3 regions of the Frondihabitans sp. PAMC 28766 genome follow, and region 3 is predicted to be linked to each of the others. Evidence: predicted binding sites of a transcription regulator. Region 3 holds the regulator's gene; each other region holds the start of a gene.
What was found. The regulator HrcA, encoded in region 3, represses chaperone genes, less so after heat shock. The targets are predictions, from matches to a motif close to TTNGCACTCGNNNNNNNCGAGTGCNAA.
Positions count from the first base shown of each region.

Region 1: groES (co-chaperone GroES) is a predicted target of HrcA. The motif match lies at 1,161-1,187, and genes of this name have one in related genera.
Region 2: groL (chaperonin GroEL) is a predicted target of HrcA. The motif match lies at 941-967, and genes of this name have one in related genera.

Region 1 is NZ_CP014513.1:1,275,253-1,277,496, reverse strand. It holds gene AX769_RS06295 (hypothetical protein) at 1-555, opposite strand, end outside; gene groES (co-chaperone GroES) at 714-1,010, opposite strand; gene AX769_RS06285 (class I SAM-dependent methyltransferase) at 1,245-2,244, shown strand, end outside.
Region 2 is NZ_CP014513.1:1,436,390-1,438,633, reverse strand. It holds gene groL (chaperonin GroEL) at 1-900, opposite strand, end outside; gene AX769_RS07055 (cold-shock protein) at 1,091-1,294, opposite strand; gene AX769_RS07050 (LytR C-terminal domain-containing protein) at 1,469-2,080, opposite strand; gene AX769_RS07045 (DUF3263 domain-containing protein) at 2,113-2,244, opposite strand, start outside.
Region 3 is NZ_CP014513.1:2,971,253-2,973,496, forward strand. It holds gene dnaJ (molecular chaperone DnaJ) at 1-370, opposite strand, end outside; gene hrcA (heat-inducible transcriptional repressor HrcA) at 462-1,481, opposite strand; gene AX769_RS14210 (DUF4870 domain-containing protein) at 1,580-1,936, shown strand; gene hemW (radical SAM family heme chaperone HemW) at 2,104-2,244, opposite strand, start outside.

The sequences.
Region 1 (2,244 bases), 1.7 Mb from region 3:
GACGGCCATGCCGATGGGGCGGAAATCCGACAGCGGGGGGATGCCCGAGATGAAGACGCGACAGGCGCGGAGACCCGACTCGGCCTGGATCCTGCGCGTCACGGTCTCGAGATGGGCGGCCCAACGCTCGGGCCTGGTGCTGAGGAGGACGTCGGGGATGCCGAGCAGGAGGAAGGCGACCTCGACCCCCTCGGCGTCGAAGGAGCGGCGCGAGGCGAGCTTCCGCAGCGTGAGGTCGGGCTCGGCGACGATCGACCAGACGGCACCCCGATTCGACTCGCTCGCGATGTGCTCGGCCGTCCGCGTGGCGACCGTCAGCCCGTGGCTCAGGACGCCGTGCCCCGAGGCGGCGACGTCGCCCACGAAGAGCAGGCGCAGCGGGTCGACGCCCGCGACACGCAGCACCGGGGCGTCGCGCGGGTAGAGGTTGCGGCGCACCTCGAGCTGGTAGAGCGCGAACGAGACGTAGAGCAGCGGTCGGCCCACGGCGAACAGCGCGTCGGTGAGGCGACTACGCGGGGGTGGCGTCGGCCTCGCGTCGGGGAGCGATGACATCGACACCATCGTGGCACGCGGTCAGCGTTCTCACGGCATCGACTGTCGGCAAAAGAGAGGACACGCGGGTGATTCTGGCGCTGACCCGCCCCGTGGTCGCCATCGGCACGACGAAGGGCCCCTCTCGTGACGAGAGGGGCCCTTCGGCTGAAGCGGTGCTACTTGACGATGACCGCCAGAACGTCGCGAGCCGAGAGCACGAGCAGGTCTTCTCCGCCGTACTTCACCTCGGTTCCGCCGTACTTCGAGTAGATGACCTTGTCGCCCGTGGCGACGTCGAGGGGGACGCGGTTGCCGTTGTCGTCGATGCGGCCGGGGCCTACGGCGACGACTTCGCCCTCCTGGGGCTTCTCTTTGGCGGTGTCGGGGATCACGAGGCCCGAGGCAGTGGTCTGCTCGGCCTCGACCTGACGGATGACGATGCGATCTTCGAGCGGCTTGATGTTGACCGACACGGGTGACCTCTTCTTTCTCAACGAGCTGCGACAGCGGAACTGTAATCCGTGGACTACGGATTTCCATGGACTCATGCGTTTCTCATGAGCCCGGGAGATCCGTGGTTAGCACTTCACGTAGGTGAGTGCCAGAAGAAGCTTAGGGCTCCGCTGGCACTCGGTCAATCCGAGTGCCAAGTCCAATGGCCTCGTCCGGAGGCATTCTCCAAATGTCCCGGTCCGTAAGCTCGCAGTATGGAAACCTCCGAGCTCCGCGAACTCCTCACCCCCGAGGGCCTGCGGCTGCTCGACTCCCTGCCGCCCTTCGAGGCAGGATCAGATGTGCTCGCGCAGGTCAGCGGCCTCCGCAAGCAGGGCCACTCCCCCGCTCTCGTGGCGGCAGTGTTGACGCAGGCCCGCCTGCGCGCCAAGGGCCACGCCAAGTTCGGCGACTTCGCCGACCGCATGCTCTTCACCGAGGCGGGCCTCGAGCAGGCCACGCGCCTCCCCGTCGCCTCGACGCACGCCGGGCGATTCCGCCGCGCCGGCCTCCAGACCGTCGCCGACCTCGGCTGTGGCATCGGCGGAGACGCGATGGCCTTCGCCGCCCTCGAGCTCGGGGTGGTCGCCATCGACCGCGACGAGGTCACCGCCGCGGTCGCCACGTACAACCTCGCCCCGTGGGAGGCCGCAGAGGTACGACTCGGCTCGGCCGAAGACGCGGATCTCTCCGGCGTCGACGGCGTCTTCCTCGACCCGGCCCGGCGCACGAGCGGGCACTCCTCGACGACGCGGCTGCAGGATCCTGCGAGCTGGTCGCCGTCTCTCGACATCGCGTTCGGGCTCGCCGAGCGCCTGCCCACCGGGGTGAAGCTCGGCCCCGGCATCGACCGCGACCTGCTGCCGGGCGACGCCGAATGTCAATGGATCTCGGTCGACCGCTCGGTGGTCGAGGTCGGCGTGTGGTTCGGGCCGCTGGCCCGACCGGGCATCCGGCGCGCCGCACTCGTGCTCGGCGCCCACGGGGCCGCCGAGCTGACCGCCGCGGGCGACACCGAGGACGCCGAGGTCGGCGACCTGCAGGAGTACGTCTACGAGCCCGACGGCGGGGTCATCCGCGCACGCCTCATCGGCGACCTCGCGCGGCAGCTCGACGCCACGATGATCAGCCGCGACATCGCCTACCTGACCTCGCCGCTCGTGGAGTCGACGCCGTTCGCGCAGTGCTTCAGGGTGCTCGAGACCTTCCCGCTCG
Region 2 (2,244 bases), 1.5 Mb from region 3:
CGAGATGACCTGGCCGCCGGTCAGGATCGCGATGTCCTGCAGCTGAGCCTTGCGACGGTCGCCGAAGCCGGGGGCCTTGACGGCGACCGACTTGAAGATGCCGCGGATCTTGTTGACTACGAGAGTGGCCAGGGCCTCTCCGTCGACGTCCTCGGCGATGATGAGCAGCTGCTTGCCCGACTGGATGACCTTGTCGACGATCGGCAGCAGGTCTTTGATGTTCGAGATCTTCGAGTTGACGATCAGGATGTAGGCGTCTTCGAAGACGGCTTCCTGGCGCTCGGGGTCGGTGACGAAGTACTGCGACAGGTAGCCCTTGTCGAAGCGCATGCCCTCGGTGAGCTCGAGCTCGGTGCCGAAGGTGTTCGACTCCTCGACGGTGACGACACCCTCTTTGCCGACCTTGTCGATGGCCTCGGCGATGAGCGCGCCGATCGTGGGGTCCGCAGCCGAGATGGAAGCCGTGGCGGCGATCTCGTCCTTGGTCTCGATCTCCTTGGCGTTCTCGAGCAGCTGCGCGGAGACGGCCGCGACGGCCTTCTCGATGCCGCGCTTCAGGCTGATCGGGTCGGCGCCGGCAGCCACGTTGCGGAGACCCTCGCGAACGAGAGCCTGCGCGAGGACGGTGGCGGTGGTGGTGCCGTCGCCGGCGACGTCGTCGGTCTTCTTGGCGACCTCTTTGACCAGCTCGGCGCCGATCTTCTCGTAGGGGTCGTCCAGCTCGATCTCCTTGGCGATGGACACGCCGTCGTTGGTGATCGTGGGGGCGCCCCACTTCTTTTCGAGGACGACGTTGCGACCGCGCGGGCCGAGCGTGACCTTCACTGCGTCGGCAAGAATGTTCAGGCCGCGCTCGAGGCCGCGTCGGGCCTCTTCGTCAAAAGCAATGATCTTTGCCATGTGGTTTTTCGTCCCTCCCGGACGTAATGAAGCATGAACCTTGGCACTCACTACAGAGGAGTGCCAATTGATTCTGGCACTCACCCCCTGTGAGTGCAAGTGCGTCGGGAGCGCCGCGCGAAGGAAGCCGGACCGACGGAAAAGGCGCCACCCCATCAGCGGGGTGACGCCCTTTCAGAAGGATGCCGAGTCAGGCGAGGCAAACAGCCTCGGCCTGCGGGCCCTTGTTGCCGGTGCCGACTTCGAAGACGACTGCCTGGCCCTCCTCGAGGACCTTGTAGCCGCTCATGTCGATGGCTGAGTAGTGAACGAAGACATCCTGCCCGCCCCCCTCGACGGTGATGAAACCGTAGCCCTTTTCGGCGTTGAACCACTTGACGCTTCCGTTTGCCATTTCGTACTCCCTAGCTGTGAACGCTCGCCACCAGCCCATGTGCTCGGACGACGACTGGTTCCAGATAGTAATGAAGAACGACCCCGAAATCCCTCCCTCGGCGGTAAAAAATCGACTCGGAGAGCCTGGATCAGCCGCTTTTAACACGGCCGTAACCTGACGCGCGGTTTGACGTTACTTGGAGACGTAATCGCTGCCCAGCACGACGGTGATCGTCGAGCTCGGGAAGGCGGTGCTCTGCTGCACCTGCGAGATGCCGAGGGTCTTGGCGATGCCGAGGGCGATCGACTCGTTGTCGGCCGCCGACGAGTCGTAGTAGACGACGGACGTCGGCACCTCGGTCGTCGCGTTGCCCTCGTTGCCGACGACCCAGCCGCCGTTCTTCAGGGCGCCGCCGGCGTTGGCCGCGAGGCCTGCCGTCTTCGTCGAGTTCAGGACCGTGATGGTGGTCACCGCCGAGTTGATCTGGGACGGGTCGAGAAGGGGCGTCGGCGTCGGGGCGACCGTGGGCGTCGTCGAGGTCGATGCGCCGGGCGACGGGGTGCCCGACGAGCTGCCGGGCGTCGCCGAGATGCTCGGCGCGGTCGTCGAGGTGTCGTGGAACTGGTTGTTGCTGTCGGTGATCTTGAGCACGGCCACGCCGATGCCGACCAGGACGAGGCAGGCCAGCGCCGCCCAGGCGAAGACGATCCAGCCGCCGTGCCGCTTGACGCCCGAACGGTGCGCACCGACGCGCAGGGGCGATTCAGGGACGCCGTCGAACCGGTCGGGCGGGAACTTGGCCATGGATGTGGTGGTCTTCCGTCGTGGGCTTCGGGTCAGCGCCCGAAGCTGCGGGCACTGCGCGCCTCGGCTCGGGTGTCGCGAAGGCGCAGGAGCCTCCCGACGAGCATGGGCGCGTACGCCAGTGCACCGGGTTTTTCTATGAGCCAACCGAGCAATTGCTGATA
Region 3 (2,244 bases):
AGACGATGTCGTCGAGCTCGACCTCGAGGCGCAAAAGGGCGTCCTGGCCACGTTCGCGTCGCGACCGGGGCCCCTGACGCTGCTGTTGGCCGCCGCCGAAGAACGCGTCGAAGATGTCGCCGAAGCCGGCTGCGCCGCCGCCCCCGCCCCCTCCGCCGAATCCTGGCATCGGGCCGCGGTCGTACTGCTGGCGCTGCTGCGGGTCGCTGAGTACGTCGTACGCGTGAGTGACCTCTTTGAAGCGCTCGGAAGCGCTCGGGCTCGGGTTCACGTCTGGGTGGAGCTCGCGCGCGAGCTTCCGGTACGCCTTCTTGATCTCCTCCGGTGTCGCGTTGCGGTCGACTCCGAGGACGTCGTAGTGATCTGCCACTTGTCTCCGTTTTGCTGCTTGATTTCGTGTCGTCTCGGATCCTGTCGTGTCGAAGGATCCAGGTCTGTGGGCGGGCTGTGCGCCCAGGGAATCAGTGGTCGCCGAGAAGCCCGCTCAGGTAGCGGGCCACCGCGCGGACGGCCGCCATGTTGGTCGAGTAGTCCATGCGTGTCGGCCCCAGCACGCCGAGGCGGGCCATTTCGGCGCCTGCCGTGTAGCCGCTCGCGAGCACCGAGGTCTGGGCGAGGCCGAACGAGGCGTTCTCGCGGCCGATGCTGGCGACGACGTCGACCGCGTCGGAGCGCATCTCGCTGAAGAGGCGCAGCAGGGTGACCTGCTCTTCGATGGCCTCGAGCACGGGGAAGAGGTTGCCGCTGAAGTCGTCTTCGGTGAGCACCAGGTTGGCGGCGCCGGCCATGACCAGCTTCTCGGGGCGGCCCGCCGCGACCTCCTCGACCAGAGCGCGGGTCACCTGGCGGACGAGAGCCGCGCGGTCGGGATGGAACAGATCGGGCAGCGTCGTCAGCAGGGTCGCCGCTTCGGCTAATCGCTTGCCGCCGACGAGGGCGTTGACCTTGGCCCGCAGCTCGCCGAGGAAGGCCTCGTCGATGCCGGGGCGGACATCGAGCGTGCGCTGCTCGACGTGGCCGGCGTCGGTGATCAGCACTGTCATCACGCGCGTCTCGCTGAGGCGGACGAACTCGACGTGACGGACGGACGCGTGCGAGAACGTTGGGTATTGCACCAGGGCGACCTGGTTGGTCAACTGCGAGAGCAGCCGCACCGTGCGCGAGAGCACTTCGTCGAGGTCGGAGGAGTTGCCGAGGAAGGTCTCGATGGCCGTGCGCTGCGCTGCCGTCAGCGGGCGGAGGTCGGCGAGCTGGTTGACGAAGAGACGGTAGCCCTTGTCGGTCGGCACCCGGCCCGACGACGTGTGCGGGGCGGCGATCAGCTCTTCTTCTTCGAGGAGGGCCATGTCGTTGCGGATCGTGGCGGCGGAGACACCGAACTGGTGGCGGTCGACGATCGACTTCGAGCCGACCGGTTCGCGCGACTCGACGTAGTCGTGCACGATGACGCGGAGAACTTCGAGACCCCGTTCGCTGACCACCTGCACCTCCTGCTGGCACTCCATTAGCAAGACTGCCAATGGTACTCCACGCCCGCTGTTCGACCGTGTCGCGACCTCGGCGCACCTAGGCTCATCGCATGACCGGTGACTACAACCCGCAGCCACTCCGCCCTGATCAAGAGCGCCTCTGGGCCACGCTGACCCACGTCGGCGGTATCTTCTTCGGCTTCCTCGCGCCTCTCGTCGGCTACTTCGTGCTGCGCGACCGCGGCCCGTTCATCAAAGAGCACACGCGCGTCGCCCTGAACTTCCAGCTCACCATGCTGATCGGGCACTTCCTCGGTGTGGTGCTGCTGGCGGTGCCCTTCCTCGGTAACTTCGTCACGTTCGCCGTCTTCGTCATCACGATCATCTTCTCGATCGTCGCCGCCCTTGCCGCCCGCCGTGGCCAGTACTACCGCTACCCGCTCTCGATCGAGTTCGTCAAGAACTGATCCCCGTTCCGTTTTACCTATGGCTGAGCGTTTGCCGCACAGAAACTTCTGCGTGGCAGGGCCGCACCTATAGGTAGAACGGCCCCCCGTTTTACCTATGGGTGAGCGATTGGCGCATAGAAGTTTTTGTGCGGCAGGGCCGCACCTATAGGTGAAACGGGACGGGGTCAGTCGCCGAGGAGGCGACGCACCACGGCGTCGGCCAGGAGGCGCCCGCGCAGGGTGAGGCGCAGCGCCCCGGCCAGCGCCTGGCGCCCGTCGATCAGATCGTCGGCGATGAGGCCGGCCACAGCTGCCCGGCCGGTCGC